Regions from separate parts of the Bradyrhizobium sp. NBAIM08 genome, predicted to be linked through region 1. Evidence: predicted binding sites of a transcription regulator. Region 1 holds the regulator's gene; each other region holds the start of a gene.
What was found. Region 1 encodes LexA, which represses DNA repair genes until DNA is damaged. Its sites were predicted from a motif close to TGTTCNNNNTGTGTTCNG; they were not measured.
Positions count from the first base shown of each region.

Region 2: the regulator LexA is predicted to act here: its motif matches at 2,666-2,683, upstream of uvrA (excinuclease ABC subunit UvrA).
Region 3: the regulator LexA is predicted to act here: its motif matches at 2,207-2,224, upstream of I6F37_RS18210 (PA0069 family radical SAM protein).

Region 1 is NZ_JADYVR010000001.1:171,713-175,888, forward strand. Features, by position in the region: gene I6F37_RS00825 (hypothetical protein) at 114-317, shown strand; gene glp (gephyrin-like molybdotransferase Glp) at 537-1,745, shown strand; gene lexA (transcriptional repressor LexA) at 1,922-2,623, shown strand; gene I6F37_RS00840 (hypothetical protein) at 3,013-3,450, shown strand; gene I6F37_RS00845 (GAF domain-containing protein) at 3,664-4,176, shown strand, end outside.
Region 2 is NZ_JADYVR010000001.1:62,330-66,505, reverse strand. Features, by position in the region: gene uvrA (excinuclease ABC subunit UvrA) at 1-2,569, opposite strand, end outside; gene I6F37_RS00305 (outer membrane protein) at 2,844-3,599, opposite strand; gene I6F37_RS00300 (outer membrane protein) at 3,824-4,176, opposite strand, start outside.
Region 3 is NZ_JADYVR010000005.1:50,308-54,483, reverse strand. Features, by position in the region: gene I6F37_RS18220 (ribonuclease HII) at 1-464, opposite strand, end outside; gene I6F37_RS18215 (VOC family protein) at 542-997, opposite strand; gene I6F37_RS18210 (PA0069 family radical SAM protein) at 1,022-2,185, opposite strand; gene I6F37_RS18205 (phosphoketolase) at 2,396-4,176, shown strand, end outside.

The sequences.
Region 1 (4,176 bases):
GCTGAAAATGTGGAACCTGATCACTTTGTGCATTTTTATACAGAGTTCCGGGAACGGAATACCACCCTTCGGACTCATGAGTCCGTTGGGACTTCTACATTGGACTGATCGACGTGCTGGGCAAGACCTATCTCACCAAGCAAGCCTCTCTCCTGCTCGAATTCGCCAGAACCACCTCGGATTCTGACCTCTCCGCCAAGCTGATCAGCAAGGCCGCCGACCTAAAATCCCAGGCGGACCCGCTGCCGGACAAGGATCAGGGTCCCAAGCCGCCCGACGTCGCGGACATCAGTCCGGGCGATCCGACGGGGCGTTGAACGATGTTGGCCGTGGCGCTCGTCATTCTCGTCCTTGCCATGGCAATCCTCGTTCCGGTCTGTCTCGCCTTCCGCATCATGCCGCGGCGGAGTTGAGCCGACCTCCTCCACCCCGCGATCACGCAGGATAAATCATCCCGCGTGCTGCTTTGCCTCACGCCTGCACTCGGCTAGAACTCTCGCCGCCCATTGACTGATGTGCTCAGCAGGAGTTCGCCCGTGGCCCTGATGCCGGTTTCTGACGCGCTTGCCGCGGTGCTGGCCGGCGTCGAGCCGCTGGCTGAACAGATGGTTTGCCTCGACGAGGCCTACCATCGTGTGCTCGCCCGCGATGTCGCGGCGCGGCGCACGCAGCCGCCGGAGGCGATGTCGGCGATGGACGGCTATGCCGTACGCACGGCCGACGCGGCAAACGATTCGAGGTTGACCGTCGTCGGCGAGGTCGCGGCGGGCCGGCCGTTCGCGGGAAGCGTCGGCCCCGGCGAAGCCGTGCGGATCTTCACCGGCGGCGTCGTTCCCGACGGCGCCGATGCCGTCGTGATCCAGGAGGACACGGCTGCCGACGGCAAACATGTGACGATCAAGGAAGCCGCCAGTTTCGGCCGGCACATCCGCCCTGCAGGCGTCGACTTCCGCGAAGGCGACGTGCTGCTGCGCAAGGGAATCCGCCTCACCGAGCGCGATCTCGCCCTTGCCGCCGGAATGAATCATCCGCATCTCGCCGTCATCCGCCGCCCGAGGGTTGCCGTTCTCGCCACCGGCGACGAGCTCGTGATGCCGGGCACCACGCCTGGTCGCGGCCAGATCGTCTATTCCAACGGCTATGCCCTGCATGCGCTCGCCCGCAGCGAGGGCGCCGAGACCATCGACCTCGGAATTGCCGCCGATACACTGGAGGCGACGTCCGCCGGCATCCGCCGCGCGCGCGAGAGCGGCGCCGACATCCTGATCACGACCGGCGGTGCCTCGGTCGGCGACCACGACCTGGTCCAGCAGGCGCTCAAGGGCGAAGGCATCGCGATGGCGTTCTGGAAGATCGCGATCCGGCCGGGCAAGCCGATGATGCACGGTCGGATAGGCGCGATGCGCGTGATTGGCCTGCCCGGCAATCCCGTGTCGTCCTACGTGTGCGCCTTCCTGTTCATGGTCCCCTTGATTCGCGCCCTGTCGGGCCGTTCAGCGATTCATCATCGGCGCGAGCGCGCCGTGCTGGGCCGCGATCTCGCCGCCAACGACCAGCGCGAGGACTATCTGCGTGCGCGGCTGGAGGAGCGCGACGACGGCACGCGCGTCGCCCTTCCGGTCAGCCATCAGGACTCCTCCCTTCTTGCGAATCTCGCTGCGGCACAGGTACTTCTGGTGCGCGCACCGTTCGCGCCGAAGGCCGAGGCAGGCACGCCTTGCGAGGTGCTCCGGCTGCCCGTCTGAGCCGCCCAGCCACACGCATTCCGCGAGCTTGGCCGCGTTCACCATAAATTAAGCAGTTGCGGAACACATATCGAACATATAGTGTCCGTTCATGATTTGTTTCGAGGATGTAGCGGCTTAGTGCCGGCTTCATCGTGTCGGAATCGAACGACATCAACCGGGGGACTTTGGTCGAGATGTTGACGCGCAAACAATACGAGCTTCTGCGGTTCATCAGCGAACGTCTGAAGGAAAGCGGCGTGCCGCCGTCCTTCGACGAGATGAAGGATGCGCTCGACCTGCGCTCGAAGTCAGGCATCCATCGCCTGATCACTGCGCTCGAGGAGCGCGGCTTCATTCGCCGCCTGCCCAACCGCGCCCGTGCCATCGAGGTGATCAAGCTGCCCGAGCTCCAGGCCGCCGCCGGCAATCGCCGTGGCTTCACCCCGAGCGTGATCGAGGGCAATCTCGGCAAGGTGCGCGCGAGCTCCAGCCCGCCCGCGGACGAGGGCGAGCGCCCCGTCGCGGTGCCCGTGATGGGCCGCATCGCCGCCGGCACGCCGATCGAGGCGCTGCAGACCCGCAGCCATACCATCAGCGTGCCGCCGGACATGCTCGGCTCGGGCGAGCACTACGCGCTCGAAGTGCGCGGCGATTCGATGGTCGAGGCCGGCATCCTCGACGGCGACATGGCGCTGATCCAGCGCAACGAGACCGCAAATACCGGCGACATCGTGGTGGCATTGATCGACGACGAGGAGGCCACGCTCAAGCGCTTCCGCCGCCGCGGCGCCTCGATCGCGCTTGAGCCCGCCAATGCCGCCTACGAGGTCCGCATTCTTCCGCCGAACCGCGTGAAGATCCAGGGCAAGCTGATCGGGCTTTACCGGAAGTACTGATACGGGAAACATCAAGCGCCGCGCGCGTTTCGATCGGCATCGGCGATCCAGGATCGGAGCGGATACTTGTCCGCTCCGGCTGGACGGTTTCTCTGGTTCTGCGCCGGCTGTCCGGTCCATCCTCCCGCGCGACATTCGCCCGCGCAGGCGCACAGCAATCTCGCTCTGCTTCACCGGTAGAGTTGTGCCGGCAGTGCTGATAGCTCCGGCCGAATGCAAGGACGCGAGGTTTGTTCCTATCGAATCCGGGAAAGATAATGTGATCGCGCGCTGCGGACGCGAGCCGCAGATTTGCCCATAACCGAGCAGAGCGTTGTATGCTTCCACTCTGATAGAGGCCTGCGCCTCGAAAGAGACGCGGGTCGCTATCCCAGCATGAGGAGCACCCGATGTGTGACTACAGCCTGCATGCCGTCGCGACGCGCCCCGCCGAAGTCGGCGAGACGATCGTCACGACAACCTTCCGCGGCACCTCGACGCGCGGTTTCGCTTCCGAAGCCGATCCCTCCGTCGCGGTCTGTCTGCTGCCGGGGACGGAGCTCGCTTTCGCCGACAATGTCCGCTACGACAACCGCTGGATCTGGACGCGCACCGTGAACTCTCGCGTCGGCAAGTTCGGCAAGATCGACCCGCACATTCCCGATCGCCATCATGACGCGATCGAATTCCCCGACGGCAAATACGTGCTGGTGACGCAGCTCGTCGAAGGCCAGCGCGCGACCGTGCTGCAATTGCCGGTGACGCAGCCGGTGCCCGAGCGCGAGCACAAGCCGCAGATCGTCGCCGAGACGCGGCCGCCCACGATCACGCGCTTGCCGATCGGCTGACGCCCTGCGCCCGACGGGGCGAGGCCCGGATTGAAATTACCGTCGCCGGCCGAGGCCGGCGAGCCCGGTGAGTTTGTGTTTCAGGACATTCGATCGGCGAGCCTCCGCGCCTCGTCGCCGCACGAAGTTTGAGCCGTCCTGCCTGAATTTTGAACGTCCGCTCCGCAGCCAGATGACCGATGCTGCAATGGCTTGAGGCGGCGGACAGGCTCCATGAAGACCTTCATTCGCGTCGTTGAACTCTGGGTACCCGACCGGGCGCGCATGCGGCTGGAATTCGGCGGCGGCCTCTACGACGAAGGGCTGTCCGCGTTCAAGGCCGTCAGCGAAGAGCTGCACTTCGGATATGACGAGGGACTTCCAGGCAAGGCCTGGGCCTGTGCCCACCCCGTCATCCTCACGAAATTCGCCAACTCCTATTTCAAGCGGACCGATCAGGCCGTTGCGGCCGGCCTCACCTGTGGCGTGGCGGTGCCGGTGTTCGCGGGCGAATTCCTGCAAGCCGTGCTGGTGCTGTTCTGCGGCGACGACGAGGCGCATGTCGGCGCGATCGAGCTCTGGCACAACGATCCTGATCTCTCGCATGAGATGGGGCTCGTCGATGGCTATTACGGCACGGCGGACATGTTCGAATTCAACTCCCGCCACACCAGATTTCCGCGCGGATTCGGCCTGCCCGGACGTACATGGAAGGCGGGCCTGCCGCTGATCATCAAGGACCTGCAC
Region 2 (4,176 bases), 110 kb from region 1:
TGTAGTCGAGGCCGACGCGGTGCAATGTCTGAAAAGTCTCGCGCACGCGCGGCACCGCCTTGAAGAACTCGGCAGCTTCCTCGACAGTCATGTCGAGCACGTCGGCGATGCTCTTGCCCTTGAACAGCACCTCCAGCGTCTCGCGGTTGTAGCGCTTGCCCTTGCAGACGTCGCAGGTGACGTAGACGTCGGGCAGGAAGTGCATCTCGATCTTGATGACGCCGTCGCCCTGGCAGGCCTCGCAGCGGCCGCCCTTGACGTTGAAGGAGAAGCGGCCGGGCTCGTAGCCACGTGCTTTCGCTTCCGGCAGGCCGGCGAACCATTCGCGGATCGGCGTGAAGGCGCCGGTATAGGTCGCCGGATTCGAGCGCGGGGTGCGGCCGATCGGCGACTGGTCGATGTCGATGATCTTGTCGATATGCTCGAGGCCCTCGATGCGGTCGTGCGGGGCGGCGCCCTCGCTGGCGTTGTTCAGCTTGCGGGCGATGGCGCGGTAGAGCGTATCGATCAGCAGCGTCGACTTGCCGCCGCCAGAGACGCCGGTCACGCAGGTGAACAGGCCGAGCGGAATTTCCGCCGTGACGTTCTTGAGGTTATTGCCGCGCGCGTTCACCACTTTGATGGTGCGGCGATGGTTCGGCGGACGCCGCTCCGGCACCTCGACCTCGAGCTCGCCGGTCAGGTATTTGCCGGTCAGCGATTTCGGGTTGCGCATGATCTCGGCGGGCGTGCCTTCGGCGACGATGTTGCCGCCATGCATGCCGGCGCCTGGGCCGATGTCGAGCACGTAGTCCGCAAGGCGGATGGCGTCCTCATCATGCTCGACCACGACCACGGTGTTGCCGAGGTCGCGCAGCCGCTTCAGTGTATCGAGCAGGCGGGCGTTGTCGCGCTGGTGCAGGCCGATCGAAGGCTCGTCCAGCACGTAGAGCACGCCTGTGAGCCCCGAGCCGATCTGCGAGGCGAGGCGGATGCGCTGGCTCTCGCCGCCGGACAGCGTGCCGGAGGAGCGGGACAGCGTCAGATAATTGAGGCCGACGTCGAGCAGGAAGGTGAGGCGCTCGCGGATCTCCTTCAGGATGCGGCCCGCGATCTCGTTCTGCTGCGCGTTCAGCGCCTCCGGCACGGTCTCGAACCATGCGCCGGCGCCCTTCACGGACAGCTCCGAGATTTCGCCGATATGCTTGCCACCGACCTTGACGCAGAGCGCCTCGGGCTTGAGCCGGAAGCCCTTGCAGCCCTCGCAGGGCACGTCGTGAAAATATTTCGCCAGCTCCTCGCGGGCCCACTCGCTCTCGGTCTCGCGGTAGCGGCGGTTGATGTTGGTGATGACGCCTTCGAACGGCTTCTTGGTGTCGTAGGAGCGCACCCCGTCCTCGTAGGAGAACTTGATCTCGTCCTCGCCCGAGCCGTAGAGAATCGCGTTTTGCGTCTTCTTCGGCAGATCCTTCCACTTGGTGTCGAGCGTGAACTTGTAGTGCTTGCCGAGCGCGGTCAGCGTCTGCACGTAATAGGGCGACGACGACTTGGCCCAGGGCGCGATCGCGCCCTTGCGCAGCGTCAGATCCTTCTCAGGGATGACGAGGTCTTCGTCGACATGCTGCTCGACGCCGAGGCCGCCGCAGGCGGGGCAGGCGCCGTAGGGATTGTTGAAGGAGAACAGGCGCGGCTCGATCTCGGGGATGGTGAAGCCGGAGACCGGGCAGGCGAACTTTTCCGAGAACAGGATGCGCTCGGGCCCGCTCTTGTCGTGGATTTTCGCGGTCTTCTTCTTTTCCTCCGCAGGCGCAGCCGCCGCGGGCGCATCGGCGAACTCGACGACGGCAAGGCCTTCGGCGAGCTTTAGCGCGGTCTCAAAGCTCTCGGCGAGGCGCTGGCCGATATCGGCACGCACCACGATGCGATCGACCACCACGTCGATATCGTGCGGGAATTTCTTGTCGAGGCTAGGAGCTTCCGCCAGCTCATGGAAGGTGCCGTCGATCTTGACGCGCTGAAAGCCCTTCTTGAGCCATTCGGCGAGCTCCTTCCTGTACTCGCCCTTGCGGCCGCGCACGACGGGGGCGAGCAGATAGAGGCGGGTACCCTCGGGCAGCGCCAACACGCGGTCGACCATCTGCGAGACGGTCTGGCTCTCGATCGGCAGGCCTGTGGCCGGCGAATAGGGTACGCCGACGCGGGCCCAGAGCAGGCGCATGTAGTCGTAGATTTCGGTGACGGTGCCGACGGTCGAGCGCGGGTTCTTCGACGTCGTCTTCTGCTCGATCGAGATCGCCGGCGACAGGCCGTCGATCTGGTCGACGTCGGGCTTCTGCATCATCTCCAGGAACTGGCGGGCATAGGCCGACAGCGATTCGACGTAGCGGCGCTGGCCCTCGGCATAGATGGTGTCGAAGGCGAGCGAGGATTTGCCGGAGCCGGATAGCCCGGTGAACACCACCAGCTTGTCGCGGGGAATCTCGACGTCGATATTCTTGAGGTTGTGCTCGCGCGCGCCGCGGATCGTAATTGCGCGCAGGCTGGAGCCCGCGTTCTGTTGTTGGCGCTTCGCCTTGATCACTTCATCCATCCGAGTTGCCCTCAAGGAAGCCCAAAGGTGCGCGATCGCGCCAACAAAAAAGGCGCGCTGCGCCCGGAACCGGGATCGGCGCCGATGGGTATGGCAGCGAACGTAGGAAGAACGGCGGCGGATTTCCAGTGGGACTTGCGAATCGTCAACGGATTGTTGGCGTGCTGGCGGGATCTGGCAGCAGGAACGCGCGGAACCGCTCGCGGAGCACCCAGCCAAAACAAAGAGGCCGGCGCGAGGCCGGCCTTTCGTGACGATGTGACGTCGATCGTGATCAGTACTTCGCGACCACCGGGCCACCGAAGGTGTAGTTGAGTCGAACGGTAGCCATGTCCACGTCCTGCTTGATGCTGTCGGTGCGAGTGGTCACGCCGAGGAAGGTGAAGGTCTCGTTGTGCCTGCCCATGAACAGGTGGTTGTATTCGACACCGACCGACCAGTTCGGAGCGAAGCCGAATTCTATGCCGGTGCCGACGGTACCGCCCCAGCGCGTTTCGTTCGCGGTGTCGAGCGTAACGCCGCCAAAACTACCAGTGTACTTGTTGTGAGTGACGGCAGCGCCGCCCTTCACGTACCAAAGCACGTTGTTCCAGGCATAACCGACCTGGCCAGTGAAGAGGCCAATGGCGTCGATCCTGGTCTCGTTCACCAGCGGCGCGAGCGCGGCAGGCGAGCTGATGTTCGAACCCTTCAGGTCAGCCCAGTCGCCCTGGGCTTCGAGACCGAACACCCAGTTGGCGGACTGCCAGCGATAACCGATCTGGCCGCCGACGAGTGCGCCGGTCGCATTGTGACAACCTTCGGCCACCGCCGGAGCGACCACGAAGGGGCCGACACTGGTGAGATCCCAACAGTTGCGGCTCCAGCCACCGCCGGCGTTGGCGCCGAGGTAGAAACCGCTCCAGTTGTACACCGCGATCGGTGCCACCGGAGCCTTGGTGTAGGGGCGGGCCGCCAAATCGGCCGCCGAGGCCGGTGCCAACGCGCTGAGTGCGAACAAGCTGGCCGAAGCCAGCAAAAGCTTCTTCATATCCATTCCCCACTTCCATTTCTCATTCCGGTCTTCCGGAGAGCGGAAGAGCAGCGGACCTTATGACTCAAGCAACGTCATTGCTTTTACACCATTGAAGCCAAAGGTTGTGTCACCCAGCGGCCACACCCCTTCGAAAAGCGCGAGCGAACGGGCGGCCGCAACAAACAAAAAGGCCGGCGCGAGGCCGGCCTTTCGTGACGATGATGCGTCAGAGACGAAGCTCAGTACTTGGCGACGACCGGGCCGCCGAAGTGGTAGTTCACGCCGACCTGCACGGTGTGGAGGTCGAGAGTGCCGGTGTTGACCGGGAAGACGCCCGAGAAGTAGGTCTCGCCGCCCAGGCTGCGATAGAGGTACTCGCCCTTGACCGACCAGTTCGGAGCAAACATCGCCTCGACGCCCGCGCCGACCGTCCAGCCCGAATGGAACTGGCTCTCCGAGAGGCTCAGAACAGGGGGCGCGCTGACGCTGATCTTGTTGTTGATCCAGGCGTAACCACCCGTGGCGTACAGCAGGACGCTCGGGGAAGCGAGCCAGCCGATGCGACCACGCACGGTGCCGAGCGCGTCGATAC
Region 3 (4,176 bases), on a different contig from region 1:
TCGGGCAGGGCCACCACGGCGCGCTTCAGCGCCCACAGCGAGGCGCGCAGGATGTTGTCGCGGTCGATTCGCGCCGGCGAGGCGACGGCGACCGAGACCTGCGCGGTGGCGCAGATCTTGTCGAACAGCTTTTCGCGCTCCTCAGCGGTCAGGCGCTTGGAATCGTCGATGCCGCGCGGAATGCGGTCGGGATCGAGAATCACAGCGGCGGCCACCACGGGACCTGCGAGCGGGCCGCGGCCGGCCTCGTCACAGCCCGCGACCGGCCAGACGCCGCGCTTGATCAGCGCGCGCTCGCGGCGGAAGCTCGGAGGAGCAACGGCAATGATGCCTTTCCTACCGGCAGGAACCTTCGCAGCATCGGCCGCAGATATCTTTGCCGCCTTGGCGGGCACAGCCTTCGGCGCGGCCTTTTTCTTCGGCGCGGCTTTGGCTGGGGTCTTGGCGGAGGGGTCCCGAATCATGGCCGGGATCGTGCGCCAGGGGGCTTCGCCAGCGCAACCGGGAACCCAGGATATTCCCGTTATTCAGGCCGCCCGCCCTACTCCGCCAGATGCACCCGCCGGTCCTCGCCCACCTCGATGCCGGGTGCGACCACGACTTCCCAGACATGTGCATCGGGATCGGCAAAATACCCGCAATAGCCGCCGTAATCGGTCGCGTGCGCCGCCTTCAGCAAGGTGGCCCCCTTCTCGACGGCGAATGCCAGCACCTCGTCGACCTCCTCGCGGGTCACGCAATTCCAGGCAAGCGTCATGCCGCGAAAGGTCGTGGGCCTCGGCTGGTCCTCCAAGGACGCGTCCGCCGCGAGCCGATCCCAGTGATAAAGCGCTAGCACCGGACCGCCGGTGTCGTAGAACGCAACCGCCTCGCCGGTCTCCTTCAGCCGGCGCGAGAAACCGAGCGCGTCGTAGAAGGCGATGCTGGCGCGGATGTCGTTCACACCGAGCGTGATGACGGTCAGCCGCGGCACCGGCACGGTGAGTTCCTTGAGCATGCGACACCTCTTGCACGTGTCCGCTCAAAACAGGCTGAGCTGATCACCGTTCCGCTTCGGCCGCGCAAAGTGATCAATGGTCAGCTTGGAGCGCCGCTTGTTGAGGCCGAGTCGCTCGCAGGCGATCTCGAAGCGGCGGCCGATGGTCCAGGCCATCGGTCCGGTGCCCTTCATCCGCTCGCCCCATTTGGCGTCGTAGTCGCGCCCGCCGCGCATGTCTCGGATCAGGGTGAAGACGTGGCGATAGCGGTCCGGATAGTTCGCCATCAGCCATTCGCGGAAGAGATCGCGCACCTCCAGCGGCAGCCGCAGCAGCACATAGGCGGCTTCCTTGACCCCGGCATGGGCGGCGGCATCGAGGATGCGCTCGATCTCGGAATCGTTCAGTGCGGGGATCACGGGCGCGACCATTACCGTGGTGGGAATGCCGGCGTCCGAGAGCTGCTTCAGCGCCTCCAGCCGTTTCGGCGGCGTCGCGGCCCGCGGCTCCATGGTGCGCGCCAGCTTCGGATCGAGCGAGGTGACCGAGATCGCGACCTTGGTGAGGTTGCGCTTGGCCATCCGCTGGAGAATGTCGATGTCGCGCAGCACCAGCGCCGACTTGGTGACGATGCCGACGGGATGCCCTGCGCGCTCCAGCACTTCCAAAATGCCGCGCATGATTTTGCGCTCGCGCTCGATCGGCTGGTAGGGATCGGTGTTGGTGCCGATCGCGATCATCCGCGGCTCGTAGCCGGGAGCCGCAAGCTCCTTCTCGAGCAGCGAAGGCGCCTCGGGCTTCACGAACAGTTTTGACTCGAAGTCGAGCCCCGGCGACAGGCCGAGATAGGCGTGGGTCGGCCGCGCGAAGCAATAGACGCAGCCGTGCTCGCAGCCGCGATAGGGATTGATCGAGCGGTCGAAACCGATGTCGGGGGAATCGTTGCGGGTGATCACCTTGCGTGAGGTGTCGATGGCGACACTCGTCTTGAACGGCGGCAGCTCGTCGAGGCTCTGCCAGCCGTCGTCGAAAGCGACGCGCGCCTCGGCCTCGTAACGGCCGCTGGCGTTGGACTGCGCGCCCCGCCCTCGCCGTCGCGCGCGGTCGATGGCGACGCCAAGCTCGGGGAAATCTGAAGGCGCACCCGCCGGCTCGGAGGGCGCCGTGACCGGCGGGTGCTTGAGAGCATGAGAGGATGCTGGACTCATGCAGCCAAGATAGCACGACATAGGAACAAATCAAGAACACAAACCAAAAACGTGAAAACAACCCCATGCACAGTAGAGCTGCCTAAACTTCGCGCGCCTGCCTTTGACCTCACGCAACACGGCCGTCACGACCATCCCGTTTCATGCCCGACGGATCGATCGCCCCGGAACCGGGTTGGTGACGATCGCGAAGTGAAGGTCGGCAGGAACATGACAATCCAACAAAAAACGGCCGAAGCGAGCAGCGACCTCGATCTGCTCGATCGCTATTGGCGCGCCGCCAACTACCTCTCGGTCGGGCAAATCTACCTGCTCGACAATCCGCTGCTGCGCGAGCCGCTGCGGCCCGAGCACATCAAGCCGCGTCTGCTGGGTCATTGGGGCACGACGCCGGGCCTGAACTTCATCTACGCCCATCTCAACCGCGTCATCCGGGCGCTCGATGTCAGCGTGATCTATGTCTGCGGTCCCGGCCATGGCGGTCCGGGCATGGTCGCCAACACTTATCTCGAAGGCAGCTACAGCGAGATCTATCCCGAGATCGCGCGCGATGCGGATGGATTGCGCAAGCTGTTTCGGCAGTTCTCCTTCCCCGGCGGCATTCCGAGCCATGCGGCACCGGAAACGCCCGGCTCGATTCACGAAGGCGGCGAGCTTGGCTATGCGCTGGTGCACGCCTATGGCGCCGCATTCGACAATCCGGATTTGATCGTCGCCTGCGTGGTCGGCGACGGCGAGGCCGAGACCGGCCCGCTCGCTGCGTCCTGGCACTCCAACAAGTTCCTGAACCCCGCCCATGACGGCGCAGTGCTGCCGATCCTGCATCTCAACGGCTACAAGATCGCCAACCCCACCGTGCTCGGGCGGATGCAGGACGCGGAGATCCGCGACCTTTTCCGCGGGTTCGGCCATGAGCCGCTGTTCGTCAGCGGCGACGATCCCAAATTGATGCACCAGGCCATGGCCGATGCGCTGGACGTCGCATTCGCCAGCATCCGCTCGATCCAGCAGCATGCCCGCGACGGCCGCACAACCGTCGAGCGGCCGCGCTGGCCGATGATCGTGCTGCGCAGCCCGAAGGGCTGGACCGGCCCGAAGGAGGTCGACGGCAAGAAGGTGGAGGGCTTCTGGCGCGCGCATCAGGTGCCAGTCGCAGGCTGCCGCGAGAACCCGGAGCATCTCAAGGTGCTCGAAGACTGGATGCGCAGTTACGAGCCGGAAAAGCTGTTCGATGGCAACGGCGCGCTCGTTGCCGAGCTTCAGGCGCTTGCGCCCGAAGGCGTCAGGCGCATGGGCGCCAATCCGCATGCCAATGGCGGCGTGCTGAAGAAGGAGCTGAAGCTGCCCGACTTCCGCAGCTTCGCGATCGAGGTGACGCAGCCCGGCGAAGTCGTTGCGGAAGCGACGCGCGAGCTCGGCAAATTCCTGCGCGATGTCATCCGCCTCAACGCGAAGGAGCGCAACTTCCGCATCATGGGCCCGGACGAGACGGCATCGAACCGGCTCGACGCCGTGTTCGAAGCCACCGAACGCGTCTGGATGGAGCCCACCGAGCCTTACGACGTGCACCTCGCCCAGGACGGCCGCGTCATGGAGGTGCTGAGCGAGCATCTCTGCCAGGGCTGGCTGGAGGGCTATCTGCTCACGGGACGGCACGGCTTCTTCTCCTGCTACGAGGCCTTCATCCACATCGTGGATTCCATGTTCAACCAACACGCCAAATGGCTGAAGGTGACGCGGGAGCTGCCGTGGCGGCGTCCGATCGCCTCGCTCAATTATCTGCTGACCTCGCATGTCTGGCGCCAGGACCATAACGGCTTCAGCCATCAGGACCCCGGTTTCGTCGATCTCGTCGCCAACAAGAAGGCCGACATCGTCCGCATCTACTTCCCGCCGGACGCCAATACGCTGCTGTGGATCGCCGACCACTGCCTGCGGACCTATAACCGCATCAACGTAATCGTCGCCGGCAAGCAGCCGGCGCCGCAATG